DNA from 2 places in the Variovorax sp. GW822-FHT04A09 genome. Region 1 is predicted to be linked to the other one. Evidence: riboswitches for the same ligand, from Rfam matches in the RefSeq annotation. Region 1 holds a riboswitch; the other holds the start of a gene.

Evidence for each region. Region 1 has a riboswitch for thiamine pyrophosphate ahead of thiC (phosphomethylpyrimidine synthase ThiC). Riboswitches for the same ligand answer to the same signal wherever they lie in the genome.
Region 2: linked by a shared signal. The riboswitch ahead of AC1RLW_RS02910 (purine-cytosine permease family protein) and the one ahead of thiC (phosphomethylpyrimidine synthase ThiC) in region 1 are both predicted to bind thiamine pyrophosphate.

What each region holds. Positions count from the first base shown of each region.
Region 1 covers NZ_JBXAMV010000006.1:36,380-39,777, forward strand. Annotated here, with positions in the region: gene AC1RLW_RS25825 (FG-GAP repeat protein) at 1-127, shown strand, start outside; gene AC1RLW_RS25830 (DUF6841 family protein) at 323-778, opposite strand; gene AC1RLW_RS25835 (YchJ family protein) at 975-1,406, shown strand; TPP riboswitch at 1,434-1,539, shown strand; gene thiC (phosphomethylpyrimidine synthase ThiC) at 1,633-3,398, shown strand, end outside.
Region 2 covers NZ_JBXAMV010000001.1:670,836-674,233, forward strand. Annotated here, with positions in the region: gene thiD (bifunctional hydroxymethylpyrimidine kinase/phosphomethylpyrimidine kinase) at 1-342, shown strand, start outside; gene AC1RLW_RS02910 (purine-cytosine permease family protein) at 287-1,627, opposite strand; TPP riboswitch at 1,705-1,809, opposite strand; gene AC1RLW_RS02915 (MarR family winged helix-turn-helix transcriptional regulator) at 1,920-2,375, opposite strand; gene AC1RLW_RS02920 (enoyl-CoA hydratase) at 2,512-3,288, shown strand.

The sequences.
Region 1 (3,398 bases):
TTCTCTTTCTGGGAACGGCAAGACATTGGGTGTCGGTGCGCCTGGCGAGCAGAGCCTAGGAAACGGGATTGGAGGCGACGAATCCAAGGGCTCGGACATCGGCGTTGGAGCGGCATTCCTGTTCTAAGGCGGTGCTCTCGGCGCATGGTGCGGACGGCCTGCGCTTTGGAGCCGTCCTCGCTTTCAGCGTCGCGCCGTGCGTGTGCTGACAAGTCATGGCCCTGGCAGGCTTGACTTGCGCATGGGCGGGGCTCTGCCAGGGTTGCTGCGCGGACCGAAGAAGTCCATCGAAATACCAGCATGGCAGTTCCTCGGCCGTCTCTTACCCAATGCCATGCTGCCGTAGCGCCTCAGCTTCATCGCCAGTGATCCACCCGAACACCTTCGCGCTGGCGCCTTCAAGCCGCACCAGATAGACATTGGTGAAGTCGATCACCTTCTGCGCGCCATCGAACTTGTAGATCGCTCGCCACTCCACGCGGGCGAGCCCGTGGAGTTCGTCGATCGCCGAGACGTCGAGCTTGCGCACGTTCATCCGTTGCACGCCAGTCTCGCGGTAGTGCTTGAAACCCTGCGCGGACACTTTCCTGAGGTCGTCGTCGTTCTTGCCCGCGAAGACACCGGCGGGCGAGGCCGCAATGAAAGCCTCCGCGTACAGCGCAGCGACGGCTTCCAGGTCGGCTTCACCCGTCAGTCCCGCATTGAATTCGCGCTCATAGCGGTCGAACAGCTCTCGCGCCGCCGATTGAATCGGGTTGGGTGAGGTTTCGTTCGCCATGGCGATGCACTCCTTTGCGATATCAACGCGCTTTCTACTCCCGACTCGCTCTCTGCGGCAACGTGTGGGTGGGCGTCCAGCGCCTGCAGACCCATGCGAGCCCAAGCTCGTCCTCAAGTCAGCCGGGCATGCCCTGAAGCCCCCCCACACCCCACCTTCAGCCTCCGCCGCGCCAAGTGTTCCAATAGAGCCCTTCATGAGCGCCACCGACCCCACTCCCGGCCCCTGCCCCTGCGGCCGTACCGACCGTCGCGACAAGCCCATCGGCTACGCCCTGTGCTGTGGGCGCTACCTCGACGATTTCGAGAACACGCCGGCGCCCGACGCCGAATCTCTGATGCGTTCGCGCTACTCGGCCTTCGTGCTGGCGCGTGCCGACTACCTGCTCGCCACCTGGCATGCGTCGAAGCGGCCGGCGTCGGTCGAGTTCGAGCCGGGCGTCAAATGGCTGGGGCTGGACATCCGCTCGCGCTCGGTGCTCGATGCCGACCACGCCGAGGTCGAGTTCGTCGCCCGCCAGCGCGGCGCGACGGGCGTGGCGTTCCGCCTGCACGAGCGCAGCCGTTTCGTGCGCGAGGACGAGCGCTGGTTCTACGTCGACGGCGACCTGCACCAGCCCCCGGGTTGACGGCGGCGGGCTTCGGCCCGCACAATCGGCCCCGCTCCGGGGTGCACACATGTGGTGTGCTGAGATGGCAAAGCTGCCGACCCGCGAACTTGATCCGGGTCATACCGGCGTAAGAAGAGCTGCACTCCCTGACTTCGGTCCGTCACTCCCTTTTCTGGTGGCGGGCCTCCCGAGGTCCATCGAGCGATTGCGGAGCACCCTTTCCCTCAACAAGGAGTGCCTCCCGATGAATGCCCCCGACAAGTTCACTTCGCTGCTGTCGCTGACGCGCGAACCCTTTCCCGCCTCGCACAAGTGCGTCATTCCGGGCAGCCGGCCCGACCTGTTCGTGCCCGTGCGCGACGTGGCGCTGACCAACGGCGAAACCGTCTCCCTGTACGACACCTCGGGCCCCTACACCGACCCGAAGGTCGAGATCGACGTGCGCCGTGGCCTGCCCGACGTGCGCAGCGCCTGGGTCATCGAGCGCGGCGACACCGAAAGCTACGAAGGCCGCACGCACCACGCGCTGGACGACGGCGCCAAGAACGAAGACCGCGACGCGCAGCGCCTGGCCGAGCTGCGCGCCGGTGCCTCGGCGCTGCAACGCACGCCGCGCCGCGCCAAGTCGGGCGCCAACGTCACGCAGATGCACTACGCGCGCCGCGGCATCGTCACGCCCGAGATGGAATACGTGGCCCTGCGCGAGAACGGCAAGCGTGAATGGATGGCCGAGTACCTGGCCAACGAAGAGCGCGCCAAGCGCGTGGCGGGCAACCCGATGGGCGCGAGCATTCCGCGCATCATCACGCCCGAGTTCGTGCGCGACGAAGTGGCCCGCGGCCGCGCGATCATTCCGGCGAACATCAACCACCCCGAGGTCGAGCCGATGGCCATCGGGCGCAACTTCAAGGTGAAGATCAACGCCAACATCGGCAACTCGGCTGTCACCTCGAGCATCGAGGAAGAGGTCGAGAAGCTGGTGTGGGCCATCCGCTGGGGCGCCGACAACGTGATGGACCTGTCGACCGGCAAGAACATCCACACCACGCGCGACTGGATCGTGCGCAACTCGCCGGTGCCCATCGGCACGGTGCCGATCTACCAGGCGCTCGAGAAGGTGGGCGGCGTGGCCGAAGACCTCACCTGGGAGATCTACCGGGACACGCTCATCGAGCAGGCGGAGCAGGGCGTCGACTACTTCACCATCCACGCCGGCCTGCGCCTGCCGTTCATCCACCTCACGGCCAACCGCATGACGGGCATCGTGTCGCGCGGCGGCTCGATCATGGCCAAGTGGTGCATCGCGCACCACAAGGAGAGCTTCCTCTACACGCACTTCGAGGACATCTGCGACATCATGAAGGCCTACGACGTGAGCTTCTCGCTCGGCGACGGCCTGCGCCCCGGCAGCGGTGCCGATGCGAACGACGAAGCACAGTTTGCCGAACTGCGCACGCTGGGCGAGCTCACGCAGATCGCCTGGAAGCACGACGTGCAGACCATGATCGAAGGCCCGGGCCACGTGCCGATGCACATGATCCAGGCCAACATGGACGAGCAGATCAAGCACTGCCACGAAGCGCCGTTCTACACGCTCGGCCCGCTGACCATCGACATCGCACCGGGCTACGACCACATCTCCAGCGCCATCGGCGCCGCGATGATCGGCTGGGCCGGCACGGCAATGCTCTGCTACGTGACGCCCAAGGAGCACCTGGGCCTGCCCGACCGCGACGACGTGAAGCAGGGGATCATTGCCTACAAGATCGCCGCGCACGCGGCCGACGTGGCCAAGGGCCACCCGGGTGCGCGCTCGCGCGACGACGCGCTGAGCAAGGCGCGCTTCGAGTTCCGCTGGCAAGACCAGTTCAACCTGGGCCTGGACCCCGACACGGCGCGCGAATTCCACGACGAGACGCTGCCGAAAGATTCGAGCAAGGTGGCGCATTTCTGCTCGATGTGCGGCCCCAAGTTCTGCTCGATGAAGATCACGCAGGAGGTGCGTGAGTA
Region 2 (3,398 bases), on a different contig from region 1:
TTGCTCGCGCTCGGCGCGAAGGCCGTGCTGCTCAAGGGCGGCCATCTGCCGGGCGACGAAGTGGTCGATGTGCTGCTGGAGCGCAGCGGCGCGCGCAAGCGGCTCGCGTCGCAACGCATCGCCAGCCGCAACCTGCACGGCACCGGCTGCACGCTCTCGTCGGCCATCGCCGCGCACCTGGCATTGGGTTTGGCGCTGCCCGAGGCGGTCGAGCGCGCACGCGCGTACATCCTCGGCGCGATGAGCGCCGGTGCGGATGTGTTGGTCGGCGCGGGCCACGGTCCGCTCAACCACGGCTTTGCGCCAGTGCCGACCCACCGCTTGCCGCTGTCGGCCGGCTGAGCCAGGCCAGCACGAAGGTCGCCGCCAGCGTCGGCAGCGCCGAGCCGAACTGCGGCGCCCACTTGGCCAGCGCGTGGTAGGCCGCGATGCCCGCGAGCCAGATCAGCGCCGCGCCCCAGTCGATGGTGCGCGTGCCGTTCGCCGACACGGCACTTCCGCTGCCCAGCCGTCCCAGGATCACGCCGTACAGCGGCACGAACACCGAGCTCAGCAGCAGCAGGAAGGGTTCGAGCGTGTGCATCGGCAGCACCAGCGCGAGGCCGATGCACAGCACCGCCAGCAGCAGGCCCCAGCGCTTCACGCTCCAGCGCGGCAGCAGGCTGTGCGTGGACACCGAGCCCGAGTACACGTCGCCATAGGCGTTGTCGAGTTCGTCGATGAGGATCAGGCCCAGCGCCACCAGCCCGCCCTGCGCCAGCAGCAGCGCCATGACGAGGCTGGTGCCCGGCTCCGCCACGCTCACCACCATCACGCCCAGTGCGTAGCACCAGATGTTGGCGAGCGCGTAGCCGATCCAGGTGCCGCTGAACGCGCTGCCCAGGCCGCCTGCCGCGCTGCGCTTGCCGTGGCGCGCGTAGTCGGCCACCAGCGGCAGCCACGACACCGGCATCGCAATCACGAGGTCGAGCGCGCTGAACATGCCCATGCTGCCGTTGCCCGGCCGCGCCCAGAAGGCGTCGAGGCCCTTGGCGTGAAGCTGCGTGGCGAACTGCCAGCTGAGCCACAGCAGCGACAGCACCACCAGCGGCAGGCCGAAGCGGCTCACGAAGCGGCGCACCAGCTTCACCATCGAGCCGGCCAGCAGCGCCAGCAGCACCGCGCCCCACAGCAGCGTCGTCAGCACGCCGCCCCAGGCCGTGCCCAGCGCGGCGCCGAAGGCCTGCTGCCCGATCGCCTGCGTGCCCTCGCGCATGATCACGAGTTCGAAGGTGGTCCAGCCCACCAGCTGCACGATGTTGAGCAGCACCGGCAGCCGCGCGAAGGCGCTGCCGTAGGTGGCGTGCATCAGGCCGGCGCTGGCCAGCCCGGTTTCGCAGCCCAGCCGCGCGGTCCAGGCCAGCAGCCCGGCGCCGAGCAGCGAACCCAGCACGATCGCCAGCGCCGCGTCGCGCGTGCCCACGGCCGGCACCAGGTAGGCGCCGATCTGCATCACCAGCAGCCCCACGCCGAGGCTGAACCACAGCGAGGCGTGGTCGTGCCAGCCGAAGACGCGCCGGGAGGCGGGCAGGGGCGTGAGCGCTTCGTTGCCGGAAGCGGAACTGTCGTTGTCGTGGTCGTGTGCCATCCGTTTTGCTCCAGTGCAAAAGGTTTGGCAGGTGGGCGAGGCTCCAGTGGCGTGGCCGTCACGCGAGAGAACGTGAGAGGCCACCGGACCAGCTTCCCTGCGCGAGGATTACCTCAGTCAGGTTCAAAGGGACTTTCTCAGCCACACCGGTCGAAACCGGTGCAGCACCCCTAGCGAAATGTCATTTTAGGCGCGTGTGTCGCAGACGCACCGAAAAGTTCCTGCGCACGGAAGAATCCGGCCACAGCGGGCCTTGCACCCGCCGCACCGATGGCGTGCCGGGGCCGAGGGCCTATCCCTCGTGCTTTCCCGCGCCTTCGGCGGAAAAATTCTCGACCACCGATTCGAGCCACCGGCCGATGATTGCCATCTCTTCGTCGCTGAAACCCTGGGTCAGCCGTGCGTTCAACGCGCCGAGCCCGGCCTTTGCACGCTGTCCGGCAAGCCGTCCTTCCTCGGTCTGGTACAGGCGGAATGCGCGCCCGTCGTTCGGGTCTTGCGCGCGGGTCAGGTAGCCGGCCTTTTCGAGCCGGGCGGCAAGGCCGGACATGGCCGGGGCACCGATGTTCAGTGCCTGCGCGACTTCTCCCGTCAGGGCGCCATCGTTGGCCGACAGGAAAAACATCGTGCCGGCCTGGGCTGCCGACAGCGCGGGCAGGGCGTCGCCGCGGGTTTCTTTCCAGCGCTGCACCGCCCGCTGGGCGACGTTCAGAAGAAACACCAGCCTGTATTTTTTTTGAGCTTTCATCGGATTCCTGTGGCCTGGGCGAAGGCGCGGCAGGTTACATCTTATCCGTATTTATTTCGCACGCGAAGCATATACTTCGCATGCGAATTAAATACCATCCCTCTCGCACGGTGCGAGCGGGCAACCAGGAGAACCTATGACCGAATACGTGACCGTCGAATCCACCCAGGGTGTCCTGACCCTCACGCTGGCCAGGCCGGAGAAGATGAACGCACTGACCAATGCGATGTATGGCCGCCTGGCCGATGCCATCGCAGGCGCCGAGAGCGACCCGTCCGTGCGGGCCATCGTGATGCGAGGCGAAGGCGGCATGTTCACCTCGGGCAACGACCTGGGCGAATTCGCTGCCGTGGCTGCCGGCAAGGCCGACAACGAAGAACGCCATGTCGCTCGCTTCCTGCGTGCACTGGCGAGTTCGACACGCCCGCTGATCGCGGCGGTCAACGGACGCGCAGTCGGCGTGGGGACCACCTTGCTGTTGCACTGCGACTTCGTCGTGCTGGCTGAGGATGCGCTGCTGTCCACGCCGTTCGTCAACCTGGCGCTGGTTCCCGAAGCGGCGTCGAGCCTGCTGCTGCCGGCCCGCATCGGCCACGTTCGTGCCTACGAGATGTTTGCGCTGGGCCTGCCGGTGTCCGCTGCGCAGGCCTTGGCCTGGGGCATCGCGAACCGGGTCGTGCCTGTGTCGGACCTGCACGGCGAGGCGCAGAAGGTTGCCGAGCTGCTCGCCAGCCGTGCCGCGGGCTCGTTGAAGCTGACGAAGGGCCTGATGAAGCAGGGCGCGGCCGTTGCAGCCCAGATGGACCTCGAAGGCGCGCAGTTCGTGGAGCGCCTCCAGAGTCCCGAAGCGCGCGAAGCCTTCACGGCGTTCGCTGAGAAGCGGGCCCCTGACTTCTCAAAGACTGCGGCGTAGCGGCAAGCGGGCCGGTCATCGTCCAGATGTCGGCCGACCCGTGATGCGCCGGTCCGCTGGCCCCCGGCCCGGGTGAGAATCTCCGCCACGAGGGCGCCTTCGAATGCCCT